DNA from 2 places in the Lysinibacillus sp. OL1 genome. Region 2 is predicted to be linked to the other one. Evidence: predicted binding sites of a transcription regulator. Region 2 holds the regulator's gene; the other holds the start of a gene.
The links. Region 2 encodes CtsR, which represses protease genes until heat stress. Its sites were predicted from a motif close to ATGGTCAATAAAGGTCAAACA; they were not measured.

Region 1: EW028_RS19975 (ATP-dependent Clp protease ATP-binding subunit) is a predicted target of CtsR. The motif match lies at 1,776-1,796, and genes of this name have one in related genera.

The regions. Positions count from the first base shown of each region.
Region 1 is NZ_SJDS01000013.1:72,152-75,582, forward strand. Features, by position in the region: gene EW028_RS19975 (ATP-dependent Clp protease ATP-binding subunit) at 1-1,713, opposite strand, end outside; gene EW028_RS19980 (Crp/Fnr family transcriptional regulator) at 1,980-2,666, shown strand; gene EW028_RS19985 (metal-sulfur cluster assembly factor) at 2,727-3,035, opposite strand; gene EW028_RS19990 (prolyl oligopeptidase family serine peptidase) at 3,089-3,431, opposite strand, start outside.
Region 2 is NZ_SJDS01000010.1:139,425-142,855, forward strand. Features, by position in the region: gene corA (magnesium/cobalt transporter CorA) at 1-11, opposite strand, end outside; gene EW028_RS17625 (class I SAM-dependent methyltransferase) at 45-728, opposite strand; gene EW028_RS17630 (DUF4870 domain-containing protein) at 854-1,159, shown strand; gene EW028_RS17635 (CtsR family transcriptional regulator) at 1,427-1,897, shown strand; gene EW028_RS17640 (UvrB/UvrC motif-containing protein) at 1,911-2,453, shown strand; gene mcsB (protein-arginine kinase McsB) at 2,450-3,431, shown strand, end outside.

The DNA.
Region 1 (3,431 bases), on a different contig from region 2:
CGAAGTTAAAATGACTACTGTATTTGTAAAATTCACCATTCGTCCCTGACTATCTGTAATGCGCCCATCATCTAAAATTTGCAATAAAATGTTCGCCACATCAGGATGAGCTTTTTCAATCTCGTCTAGTAGCACCACAGAATAAGGATTTCGGCGAACTGCTTCCGTTAGTTGTCCACCTTCCTCATAGCCCACATAGCCTGGAGGAGCCCCAACAAGTCGAGACACACTATGTTTCTCCATGTATTCACTCATATCAATCCGAATAAAGTGATCTTCTGAATCAAATAACTGTGCAGCAAGTGCCTTGGTAAGTTCTGTTTTACCTACACCAGTTGGACCTAAAAATAAAAAGCTACCAATAGGTCGGTGTGGATCTTTGATACCTGCACGTGCACGCCATACCGCTTCTGTCACTAATTGAACTGCTGTATCTTGTCCAACCACACGTTCATGTAATGTATCCTTTAAACGTAATAGTTTTTCACGCTCACCCTCTACTAATTTTGTTACAGGGATTCCTGTCCAACGTGAAACAATTGCAGCGATTTCATCTGCTGTTACCTCTTCACGTAAAATACGAGATTCTGCACCGTTCTCTAATTCCTTTTCAAGTACCTGAATGTCTTTTTCAAGTGTTGGAATTTTACCATGACGTAATTCAGCAGCTTTATTTAGATCATATTTACTTTCTGCCTCATCTAGATCACGACGATATTTATCCAATGTTTCACGTTTTTTCTGAATATCGTGTAGTTTTTCTTTTTCTGCTTCCCATTGTTGTCGCATGCCCTTAGATGATTCTTTTAACTTAGTTAATTCTTCGCGTAATTGCTCCAGACGTTTTTTACTTGCCTCGTCCTTTTCCTTACGCAATGCCTGTTCCTCAATTTCAAGCTGCATAATACGACGTGTGACTGCGTCTAATTCCTGTGGCATTGAATCAATTTCTGTACGAATCATTGCACAAGCCTCATCAATTAAATCAATGGCCTTATCAGGTAAAAATCGTTCTGTAATATAGCGATTGGATAGTTCTGCTGCCGCAACAATTGCTCTGTCATGAATACGTACTGCGTGATGTAATTCAAAGCGTTCCTTTAAACCACGTAAAATGGATACCGTATCCTCTATAGATGGCTCACGTACTAGTACTTGCTGGAATCGACGTTCTAAGGCAGGATCCTTTTCAATGTACATACGATATTCGTCTAAGGTAGTAGCACCAATACAGTGTAATTCACCACGTGCTAGCATAGGTTTTAGCATATTTCCTGCATCCATAGCGCCATCTGTTTTTCCTGCACCTACGATCGTATGAATTTCATCAATAAATAGAATGATTTGTCCTTCTGATTCTTTTACTTCTTTTAGCACACCTTTTAAGCGTTCTTCAAATTGTCCACGATAACTTGCACCAGCGATTAACGCACTCATATCTAATTCATATAATACACATTCTTTCAAGCCTTCTGGTACATCACCTTTAACAATACGCTGTGCTAAACCTTCCACAATTGCCGTTTTACCAACTCCTGGTTCACCGATTAATACAGGATTATTTTTCGTTTTACGTGTTAGAATACGAATTACATTTCGAATTTCTTCATCACGCCCGATAACAGGATCCATCTTGCCGTTTTTTACTTCTTCAATTAAATTGCGCCCAAATTGTTCTAATGGTTTTTTATTGTCTGTTTGTTGAAATTGCATAGCTAGCACTCCTTTTTTTCATATTTCTCATTATTTATATACCCATTCTTATTCATTAAAAAAGTTTGACCTTTTTTGACTAACTTTATTTTACATCACTCGACAATGCTTAGCAAAGAAATCGTCCTAAAATTTTTTCACTTATTATGGAAGTTTACGTTATAATAATGGTATGTTTCTATGTTTTAGTATCGAAATCCACTATCCTTTTGTAATAATCGCCATTTATTACAAAAAGAAAGCGATGTGTTGGAGATATGGTTTTAATGGATAATATGTTTGAAAAAATTAAAGAACTTTTTCAAAACCACGGTGTTTTTATCAAAGTGAATAAAGGAAATAAAATTTTTCTAGAGGGTGAACGGGCAAAAGAAATTTATTACATCCAATCAGGTGTTATTTCGATTAGCCAAGAATCCGAGACGGGTAAGGAATTAACCATTCGTATTTGTGGCCCTGACAGCATAATAGGAGAAGGTTCGTTATTTTGTAATCTCGTCTATAATTCAATGACTGCCAAAGTTTTAGAACCCTCTACGTTGTATGTTTTGAGTCGTAAATCTTTGGAGCATTTACTAGAAGAGCAGCCGACAGTTATGGTGGAATACATGAAGTGGCTACAAACAGAAAACTTAAAGCATCAGAGTCGTTTGCGCGATTTAGTGTTAAACGGTAAAAAAGGTGCTCTATTTTCAACGCTCATTCGGCTGTCCAATACGTATGGTAAACCTGTAGAAAATGACTCGATTTTTATTGATTTTCAGCTAACAAATACAGAAATTGCAAATCTGTGTGCGACAAGTCGGGAAATGATTAATCGTATGCTGAATGATTTAAAAAAACATGAGATTATCACTTTTGATAAAGGATTTATTACCATTCATGATTTACAATTTTTAAAAAATGAAATTGCCTGTGAAAATTGTCCATTACAAATATGCCGTATCGATTAGTTTCGTTACAAGCAAAAACCCTGCTTATTGAAAAATAAGCAGGGTTTTAAATAAGCCATTTTAACGTACGCCCAATGCCATTTTGGCATAGCGTGACATTTTATCTTTCGACCAAGGCGGATTCCATACAATATTAACATTTGTACTTTTCACTTCTGGAAGTTCACCTAACGCCGTATTCACTTGATCCACAATGACTGGACCAAGTGGACAGCCCATAGATGTTAGTGTCATCGTAACAGTTGCAACACCTTCATCATCTAATTCCACATCATATACTAAACCTAAGTTGACAATATCAATGCCAAGCTCAGGATCAATTACGTTTTCTAAAGCACCTAACATGCTATCTTTCATATCCTGATCCATTCGTATTTCTCCTTCCATCATAGTGTTAACCTTATCATAGCAGATGCACCCTGTTATGCCAAATGCTGTGCAAGCCATGTTGTAGCTGCTAGCATACCGTCACGTGGTACAGCATGTCCAGCCCTTTTGTTAACCATGAACTTTAAATATTCAGGGTTTGCTTCATAGTATTCCCGTAATGTTTCATAAAATTTATACGTTTCGTGAAAAGGAACTGTTTTATCTAATTCTCCATGCCAAAAGAATACAGGGCGACCCGCGAATTTTTCTGGTGTTAAACTGACATCATATTTAGCAAGGGCTTCATTAATTTTTTCTACGTCTTCCTCTGACATCGGCCAGTTAACTCCGCTTTTAGCAAATTGTTGCAATTGGTATTCACCCAATTTTATAAAA
Region 2 (3,431 bases):
GTGCTTATCACGGTTTTCACCTCAAATTATTTACTACAAAATTGTTAGCGCTCCTCTTTAAAGCATACCCAACCACCGAACAAAGTAGTGGCAAAAAATCTAGAAGGTTTAGTAAAACCCGCACTTTGTAAAAGTGTTAAAATTTCCTCTTCACTCATAAAAGAAAGGGAACGAATGGATTTTTCCATCTCTGCTACATCGGATAAAGAAAGTCTAGTATGCTGTAGCCAATAAGAACGCCATAAATCAAATTGTAGTTCTGTTTCTAAAGAGCCTAGCTGACCATATTTTGAAACAAGGACAAATGGTGCTCCAGGTTTCAAATGTCTTGCTATTTCTGTTATTGTTTCGAGCTTTTCTTTATAATCATGAATAAAATGCAAGACGAGAACACAACTTGCCGCATCATACTGAGTAGAAGGCAGCGAAGCATCAAGTATTGTAGCCTGATGGAATGACATATCATTAGGAAGAGTGAGTAAACGCTCTTTAGCTATAGTAAGCATGGATTCTGATGGATCAATGCCAGTGAATGACCAGTGAGGTCTTCCTTCTGCAAGCTGTATAATTTCATTGCCACTTCCTGCTCCCACGACTAGCATGTTAGCATTTTCTGATAGCCTAGAATGATAAAAAGTTTGTATTAAACGTAGCATGGCATCATAACTAGGCAATGTACGGCGAATACCCTTTTCATATTCATTTGCTAATGTGTTGTTAAATTCCAACGCTCCTCACAGCCTTTCAAAAAAATTTTAAAAAATCTTTCTTAATGTGAAACTATTGCGGGTATAGTTCCGTAAATAGTAGTACATAAAACATAGAATAAAGTTCAAAGAAAGGGTTGATATAGATGGAGACTAAATGGTCTAAAGTAATCATACACGCAAGTGCATTTTTTGCGCCATGGTTAGTGCCCATTATTTTCTTTTTAATTAGTTCGGATGAGGAAGTAAAGGCAATTTCTATTCAAGCACTGCTATTCCAAATTGTCATGGGTGTTTTAATTGCTATCTCTGTTGGTTTAAGCTTTGTCCTTATTGGCTTACCATTTTTAATCATTTTCGGCATTATGGTATTTGTGGTACCGATCATCGGTATCGTAAAAGCATTGTCTGATGAACCTTGGCGTTATCCAATTGTTGGTCGCTGGGTATAATTTTCATAGACGCAAGTATATGCTAGTTGCATATGCTTGCGTTTTTTCTATGACGAATAAGGGTACATTAGGTGTATAAGGAAATTATTAAACCGTAAACAAATAATCGAAAAAGGGCTCTTTTCGGCTCTTAAAAAGCCTTTTTCAAGACTTTCCACTTTTCTATGGGCGAAATCATTGCAATTTTTTTCAAGCGTTTTGTATAATATACTCAAAGAAAGTCAAAGATAGTCAAAGTCAGTGAAGCAAGCGAGGTGTATTCCTAAAATGCGTAATATATCAGACATCATAGAGGGTTACTTAAAGCAAGTACTTGAATTAGGTGGAGAAGGGCATATTGAAATTAAACGTAGTGAAATCGCTGATAAATTTCAATGTGTACCATCACAAATAAATTATGTTATTAATACAAGATTTACTGCCGAGCGGGGTTACCTTGTTGAGAGCAAACGTGGTGGTGGTGGATACATTCGAATTTTACGTGTCCGCGCGAATTCACAGATTGATTTAATCGACGATGTTCTCAGGCAAATTGAAGGTGGGGCATCACAAACAATGGCAGAAGATTTGGTTTATCGACTCATTGATGAGCAGGTAATTTCCAAGCGAGAAGCGAAATTAATGTTAGCAGCAATTGATCGCTCCACGATCGACTTGCATCTCCCATTAAGAGATGTCATTCGATCAAAAATATTGCGAGCAATGCTGACAACAATAAAATACGAACAACAAAAATAGTGAGGTGATGGAAATGATATGCGAACATTGTAAACAACGTAATGCGACAGTTACAGTAACACAAGTTCAAAGTGGGCAAAAAGTAGAGCATCATTATTGTGACGTCTGCGCCTCACAATTCCATCCATTTCATGCAGAGTTTAAACAAGAGCCAGTATCTATTCAACAGTTATTGTCTAACTGGTTTGGCTCTCCTACATGGCAAAAGGTGGGGGAAAAACAACAGGTACAACCACAACAGCAAACATGCCCACAATGTGGATTTTCGTATAAGCAATTTTTAAAAGAAGGAAAATTCGGGTGCCCAAGCTGTTATGACACATTTGGAGATCATTTGCCAAAGCTTTTTAATCGTATTCAGGCAGGTCCACAACACATTGGAAAAATGCCTGGTGCTCGCAGTAATGTGTATGTTATTAAAAAGCAAATAGAAGATATCCGCAAGCGTATGAAATCCGCCGTAGATGAAGAACAGTTTGAAGAAGCGGCGAAGCTACGTGATGAAGTCAAAGAGCTAGAGAAGCATCTACAATTTGAAGGTGGTGATGTGACATGATGATTGAATCGTTTTTAGAGCGTGCGACACCAACTTGGATGCATATCAAAGATGATTACTCAGATATCGTCATTAGTACACGGATCCGCCTTGCACGAAATTTAGATGGCTATCGTTTTCCATTAGCGTTTTCAGAAAATGAGGCACTGCAAGTGGAACAGGCCGTTACACATGCAATCAGCGATAGCCCAACTCTTCAAAATGATTATGCTTATTTTGCTATAAAGGATTTAACCCCTTTACAGCGTCAAATTCTTGTAGAAAAGCATTTGATTAGCCCGCAACTGGCTAAAAAAGAGCAAGTGGGCTCTATACTACTCTCTGAAGACGAATCCGTTAGCATTATGGTGAATGAAGAGGATCATTTACGCATTCAATGTATGACAGCAAGTTTTCAACTTCAAAGTGCCTATGAACAAGCAAATAAGATTGATCGTATCCTAGAGAAAGTATTACCGTATGCTTTTCGAGATACTTTTGGTTATTTAACAAGCTGTCCAACGAATATTGGTACGGGTCTACGAGCATCCGTCATGATGCATTTACCCGCCCTTACATTAACTGGGCAAATGAATCAAATTATAAATGCCATGACACGCTTAGGAATGACTGTAAGAGGTATATATGGTGAAGGAAGCGAAAATTTAGGGAATGTTTATCAAGTGTCTAACCAAATTACACTTGGGAAGACAGAGGAAGATATTTTAGCAGATATACAAAGTGTCGCCGAAAAGATTATTCAAAAAGAGCGGCATGCAAGAGGTAAATTAATGGAAAAGGCAGAGCTTGCGCTAGAAGATCGCGTATATCGAGCTTTAGGAACCCTTACACATGCAAGAATTTTAACAAGTGAGGAAGCTGCTACTTGCCTATCTAATGTTCGTTTAGGAGTAGATTTACAATTGATTGATGGTATACAAGCAACGACTTTAAATGAATGTGTTGTTAGTATGCAACCAGGTTTTTTACAGCACTATG